Regions from separate parts of the Paenibacillus sp. MZ03-122A genome, predicted to be linked through region 2. Evidence: riboswitches for the same ligand, from Rfam matches in the RefSeq annotation. Region 2 holds a riboswitch; the other holds the start of a gene.

Region 1 (3,417 bases), on a different contig from region 2:
GCGGCAGGTCACCGAATCGCCCGCTTGTAGCTTCTGTCGAATCAGAGCCTCTTATATTAAATTTTCCTCCCTCCTCGTCTCGGTATTGGGTACTTTCAGTACATGCTTGTACTGATTTGCCCCTTGTCCGCATAACGTGTACAAGAACAGACGGATAATGGAGGGATGGAGTATGCTGGCAGCCTCTGCCCATGCCGGGCAGGTTGTAACGATTCTGATCATGGCGGTAGCGCTAGGAATGGATGCGTTATCGCTGGGTGTAGGGATCGGCATGAAGGGGATACGCCTGCGAGACGTGCTGCGCATCAGTACTGTCATTGGCTTTTTTCACATTCTGATGCCATTACTGGGAATGTTCACAGGCCATTATATGAGTTCTTTATTAGGTCATGTGACGGCCTACTTCGCAGGGGGTCTACTCATCCTTTTGGGCGGGCATATGGTGTATAATTCCTTTAAAGGAGACGGCGTACAGGTATTGGATCATCGTTCGCCTTTAGGCCTTTTGCTGTTTGCACTTGGGGTGAGCGTTGACTCATTTTCTGTAGGAGTGTCACTGGGTATGTTCCAAAGTGATCTGGTGCTGTCCGTTCTGGCGTTTGGTTTTTGCGGGGGAGCAATGGCGATGCTGGGCCTGCTGCTGGGTCGCAAGGTCAGCCGTAATCTAGGAGATTATGGGGAAGCAGTGGGTGGTGCCATTTTGTTGGCATTCGGCTTTATGTTTATGTTTTGATTTTAGTGTAGACAGTGTAAAATAAGTGCAGGGTTATCGTAAAGGATTAGGATTATAGTAATCCTCTGTTTATATATTTTTTAACATACGGGGGGTGAAAACGTTGAAGAATATCTTATTCGTATGCACAGGAAATACCTGTCGCAGTCCAATGGCTGAAGGCATGCTGCGTAAGTTGGCTGCTGAGCATGGGCTAGAACTGGAAGTGCGTTCTGCGGGAGTAGCCGCGATGGAAGGCACACCGATATCCCGACATGCAGAGGCGGTTCTACGTGATCACGATATATCCGATCAGATCACTTCAACCCCTTTGAGCGACGGGCTTGCCGGGTGGGCGCATCTGATCTTAACCTTGACGCAAGGACATAAACAGCACGTAATTCAACGCTTTCCCCAAACGGCGGGCAAAGTATTTACACTTAAGGAATATGTGGAGAACCGGGATGCGGTGTTGAATGATGTACAGGAGTTGGATGGTTTATATGCTTCACAGCAGTTGATGGCTTCACTTGGACAAGAGCTATCGGCGCAGGAGCGTGAACGAATGATTGAATTACACCAACGGATTCCGGGCTTTGATATTTCAGATCCGTTTGGCGGTTCGCGAGAAGACTACGATGTCACAGCTGCGGAAATCCGTACGGCGCTGCATAAGCTGCTGGACAAGCTAAAGGCTTCTTCCGAATAAAATTAGTATTACTCATCTGTTTTGTACGGAATCTGTTGATTTTCGGCCGCTAATCCGTTAAGATAAGGTGGAAAAATGAGAATCCGATGTAACTGGCGACAAAAGTGGGATTAACCACGATGGAGCATCGGATATACGGCCGGTCGCCTGGGCAAAAGAGCAATTCCACATAGGTGTGGACTGCTCTTTTTTTCATATACAAGTTATGCCAGATTTTTAGCTGAGAGTTGATTCCTTTAAAGGTTCTTCCATTTTTTCTGCTCGAAATCTGAAACATCGGCTATAATATAGTCAGATTGTGATCAGGAGAGAGTGTGTTGAATTTGGGGCATGAGACCGTGCCTAGTCTCTGAGAGGCTGTTCAACCAAAGGAGGTTCCAATAGTGGAACAATTGGATCATGAGATTTCGCTAGAAGCACAGACCACTTCTGTTGTGCGGGAAATCGCAGAAGCAGCCAGTCTCAAGGCTGGTCGCCTGCTGGTTATTGGCGTTAGCACAAGTGAAGTGGCTGGAAGTCGGATTGGTACGGCGGGAGCGCTCGATGTGGCTCAGCAACTGTTGTCTGGAGTAGAGTCCGTTCGCAGGGAGTATGGCTTTGATGTGGCGTTTCAATGCTGTGAGCATTTGAACCGAGCGCTGGTCGTTGAACGGGCTGTGCTGGAGCGACTGGGACTGACGGAGGTTGCAGCTGTTCCTGTTCGTACAGCAGGAGGCTCTATGGCCACTATCGCCTATCGTTCTATGAGTGACGCGTGTTTGGCGGCGAACGTGCAGGCTCATGCCGGGATAGACATCGGCGAAACGCTGATTGGCATGCATCTGCGACCCATTGCTGTTCCATTTCGTCCAAGTCTTCGCTGGATTGGCGAAGCACGTGTGACAGCAGCGTTCACCCGTCCTCCACTTATTGGCGGACAACGGGCGGTGTACAGTCTGGAGCAAGAAGTCGGAGGAAACTGCGATTAGCATTTGGCATGGCGGCATGTTTGTACTAATCTTTTTTGCATTGATGATGAGGTACCCAACAGAGGAGCAGGCGTTTGCTTGTATACCCAACAATTGACTATGGAGAGGGAGTAATCAATCATGATGGAACACCTGCGTAAAAGTGACCCGGCAGTGATGGAAGCAATGGGACTTGAACTGAAACGACAACGCCACAATATCGAGCTCATCGCATCCGAGAACATTGTCAGTGAAGCAGTAATGGAAGCCATGGGCTCCGTGCTGACGAATAAATATGCTGAGGGTTATCCGAACAAACGTTACTATGGTGGCTGTGAGCATGTAGATATCGTTGAAGACATCGCACGTGACCGCGCAAAAGAATTGTTCGGCGCCGAGCATGCTAACGTGCAGCCTCACTCTGGAGCACAAGCCAACATGGCGGTGTATCTGGCAGCTCTCAAACCTGGAGATACTGTACTGGGTATGAATCTGGCGCATGGTGGCCATTTAACACACGGAAGTCCGGTTAACGCTTCCGGCTTGTTGTATAACTTTGCTGCTTACGGTGTACGCGAAGACAACTTCCGCATCGACTACGATGAAGTGCGCAAGGCGGCCTTTAAGCACCGCCCTCGTCTGATTGTAGCTGGCGCGAGTGCATATCCGCGTACTATTGATTTTGAAGCTTTTGCTTCCATTGCCAATGATGTAGGCGCTCTGTTTATGGTGGATATGGCACATATCGCTGGTCTCGTGGCAGCGGGAATTCACCCAAGTCCAGTTCCGCATGCCCAATTTGTAACAACAACGACGCACAAAACGCTGCGTGGTCCGCGTGGGGGTCTGATTCTGACTCGCAAAGCATGGGCGCAAGCGATTGATAAAGCTATTTTCCCTGGTACTCAAGGGGGGCCACTGATGCATGTGATCGCGTCCAAAGCGGTTGCTTTGGGTGAAGCGCTCCAGCCATCGTTCAAAACCTATGCGCAAAACGTAGTTCGCAACGCACAGGTGCTGGCTGAAACACTGTTGGCTGAAGGGATTAA
Region 2 (3,417 bases):
TTTTGGAACAGGTTAAACACGGTTATGAGCAGACTAATTCGCTATTCGACTGCGCACCATCAACAAGGTTTGTTCTTTGATCTGTCCGATTTCACGGATGAGTGCGGCTGTCTTGGTCTCATAGGAGTATTTGACGTCCAAGTCTTTCAGCGAAGCAAGATTAATGTCGACGGTAAGCAGGGCAGATTGAGCTGCTGCTTCGAACAGGATCGCGCCGATGCCAAGATCCGAAATCACATTTTTATTGGACATTTCCACAATGTTGTAGGCTTGCGACAATCCGTCCCGGCATACTTCCAGCAGGCGCATGGGTACCTCAATGGCAGCGATCACCGCTGTCTGTAAGGAATGGGTACGATAGCGCTTTTCTTCGTCCGTTTCCTTGGGCAAACGCAGCGCGGTCATGTACTGTTCAAAGGATTGGATGTCTGCGACCATTAGTTCCTCACAATGTGTAGACAATCTTTCCATGCTGCTAATGACTTCCGTGATTGGTTTATGGATGTGCGCATATTTTTCTCCTTGTGAAAGGTTGGCGGTCATGGAGGTCATAGCCGCGCCTAGTGCCGCAGCCAGTGCGGATACACTTCCTCCGCCGGGGGTAGGCGCTGCACTTGCAGCCTCTTTCAGAAAATGTCCGATGGAATGATTCCACGACAGTTCACTCATGAATAGACCACCTCTCTGGAGTAGTGTTGCAGATGTATTGCTTTGAGCAGATTTTTATACAAAATCGCAGTTGTTAAGGTGCCAACACCGCCGGGAACCGGAGAAATGGCATGGACCTTCTCCCCAACGTCTAAAGCGGCATCCCCCACTATTTTTCCCTCTAGCGTCTCATTAATTCCCGCATCTACCAAAATCAGACCTGGATGAACCATATCCTGTGTAATCACATCAGGGCTTCCGACTGCGACGAAGGCAATGTCTGCATGGCTCAGATGCTCTGCAATATCACGTGTTCCTGCATGACAGGCGGTAACGGTGGCATTTTCTCTTTGCAACATGTGGAAAAGGGGAAGTCCCACTGTCTGTCCGATGCCCACGAGAGTGACATTTTTGCCTGCCAATGTGTGACCGTAATGCTTGAGCAGCTCGATACAGGCTTGAGGTGTTGCGGGATATAATCCGGCGTCACCTGTTACGGTAGCCAGCTTGTTATCAGGTGTAATCCCATCAATATCCTTGTAGGGGGCGATGGATTGTTTAATAACGGAGGCGGAAAGATGTTGGGGAAGCGGCAGTTCCAGCATAATGCCATGTACATGGGGTGCATTGTTCAGACTGCCGATCAGGTGCAGTAGCTCGGTTTCGCTAACATGACGATCAAAAGTATGAAGATGAAATGAGATGCCCAGCTTCTCCGCTATTTTTTGCTTGGTCCGGGCATAGTAGGCAGAAGCCGGATCGCCTTCTACCAATAGTGTCGCCAGATGGGGACGGTGTCCTTGCTGCTTCATTTCTTCTACCTGTGAACGGATCGTTGCATATACTTGCTCAGCTGCTTCTTTGGATTTCATGATAATAGCCATAGTCCGAGCCTCCTCTGAATTTATCGCGTGATTTATCAACAGGGTGTCATGGTCTTGTAAACGAAAAAAAAGTATTTGCACAAGGTCGTCAAGACAGACGAATCCTCTGCAAATACTTCTCCCAGGCGAACGGTACGCTTTTTTTGTATGCTCCCTCGTGGTTCATTCCACTGACTTCGCCAGTCACATACAGCGTTATTATAGCTTATATTTTAACAAATAATCATCAGAAAAGAAACCCGCGAACATTTGGAAAAGGGGTTATGTTACTTGTCTATATGACAAATGTCATATACCCGAGCTGACGTTTATGACTACAGCGTCTACAGTCTTCACCTTATACTGAGATTAGATCAACATGTACGCCTAACAGGATCAAGGTATAGGCGTCATTTTAAAGGAGGATCATAATGAGTATGACACAACTCCCATTAGCCCAATTGAAAAAAAATATGGCTCCCTACGAGAAAATAAACACGAAATCCAGCGTTCTGCAACTCATCAATACTTTGGGTCCACTGATCCTATTGTGGTATGCTGCTTATCTTAGCCTGTCGGTTTCGTACTGGCTGACGCTTCCCATTGCCATTGTTGCATCGGGGTTTGTGGTACGGACGTTTATTATTTTTCATGATTGTGGTCATCAATCCTTCTTCAAAAGCCGCAAGCTGAACGACATTGTGGGAACGATTACAGGTATTATTACGCTCTGTCCTTATCATCAATGGAAAAATAGTCATGCGATCCACCATGCAACCAGCAGTAATCTGGATAAAAGAGGCACAGGTGACATGTGGGTGCTCACGGTAGAAGAGTACACAGAGGCTTCCACATGGACACGGCTGGCCTATCGCATATATCGAAATCCTTGGGTTATGTTCGGACTAGGTCCGATCTATACTTTTTTGATTTCCTATCGCTTTAATATCAAGACAGCCAAACGCAAGGAAAAAATGAACACTTATGTGACGAATATATCCATCGTTGCATTGTATGCACTGTTGTGCTGGGCTATTGGATGGCAGGCCTTCCTTCTGGTACAGGCACCTATCTTTTTTGTATCCGGTATGTTGGGCATCTGGTTGTTCTATGTACAACATCAATTTGAGGATTCGTATTTTGAGCACGATGAAGAGTGGAGTTATATTAATGCAGCCGTAGAAGGCAGTTCTTACTACAAGCTTCCTAAAGTATTGCAATGGATTACGGGGAATATCGGATTTCACCACGTACATCACTTGAGTCCCAAAGTGCCAAATTATAATTTGGAAAAAGCACATGAAGCGACACCGTTACTTCAAAAAGCAACCACGATCACAGTGAGTAGCAGTCTGCAATCTTTGAAGTTCCGCCTTTGGGATGAAAATACGAAAACCTTTTTGACCTTTAAACAAGTGAAGCCGCTCCTCAGTAAACGTGTTGCAGTCACGAAACCCATCCCTACACCTGTTGTAAGCACAGAAAGAAAATAGCGTTGTATGAAACTTGGTATGATAAGATAAGGGATATAAGTCATGTGAAGTAGAAGAGGGTGGGCAGGATGCAAAAATGGTATCAGATTTTTCAAAGAAATACGGGACTTAGCCCTTATGTGTGGGTCGTCTTTTATATCCTGCCCTTTTACTACTTTAGCTCTTCATCTACAAGTCATATTATTCTGGGTACTGCTATTATTTTGGTGTTTTTTGCATGTTATGTATTGGCTTTTGTCTCGAAAGGCTGGCTCATATACTTTTGGACCAGTGTACAAATTGCCATATCGATTACCATGACACTGCTGTTTAGCTATATGTATTTTTCCATATTTATCGCCTATCTGATCGGTAATATTAAAAGTAAGGCTGCATTTACGACGCTGTATATTATTTTAATGATTATTACGATT

What was found. A riboswitch is a leader RNA that binds a small molecule or an ion and turns the genes downstream of it on or off. The one in region 2 is predicted to bind ZMP and ZTP.
Region 1: another riboswitch for ZMP and ZTP. It lies ahead of NLX74_RS06370 (TIGR01440 family protein); the one in region 2 lies ahead of NLX74_RS18840 (bifunctional 5,10-methylenetetrahydrofolate dehydrogenase/5,10-methenyltetrahydrofolate cyclohydrolase).

The regions. Positions count from the first base shown of each region.
Region 1 is NZ_JANAVI010000002.1:513,774-517,190, forward strand. Features, by position in the region: gene NLX74_RS06355 (L-threonylcarbamoyladenylate synthase) at 1-30, shown strand, start outside; gene NLX74_RS06360 (manganese efflux pump MntP) at 173-733, shown strand; gene NLX74_RS06365 (low molecular weight protein arginine phosphatase) at 837-1,421, shown strand; ZMP/ZTP riboswitch at 1,500-1,581, shown strand; gene NLX74_RS06370 (TIGR01440 family protein) at 1,802-2,389, shown strand; gene NLX74_RS06375 (serine hydroxymethyltransferase) at 2,510-3,417, shown strand, end outside.
Region 2 is NZ_JANAVI010000009.1:108,522-111,938, forward strand. Features, by position in the region: gene NLX74_RS18835 (cyclodeaminase/cyclohydrolase family protein) at 34-669, opposite strand; gene NLX74_RS18840 (bifunctional 5,10-methylenetetrahydrofolate dehydrogenase/5,10-methenyltetrahydrofolate cyclohydrolase) at 666-1,532, opposite strand; ZMP/ZTP riboswitch at 1,645-1,729, opposite strand; gene desA (Delta(5) desaturase DesA) at 1,943-3,004, shown strand; gene NLX74_RS18850 (sensor histidine kinase) at 3,073-3,417, shown strand, end outside.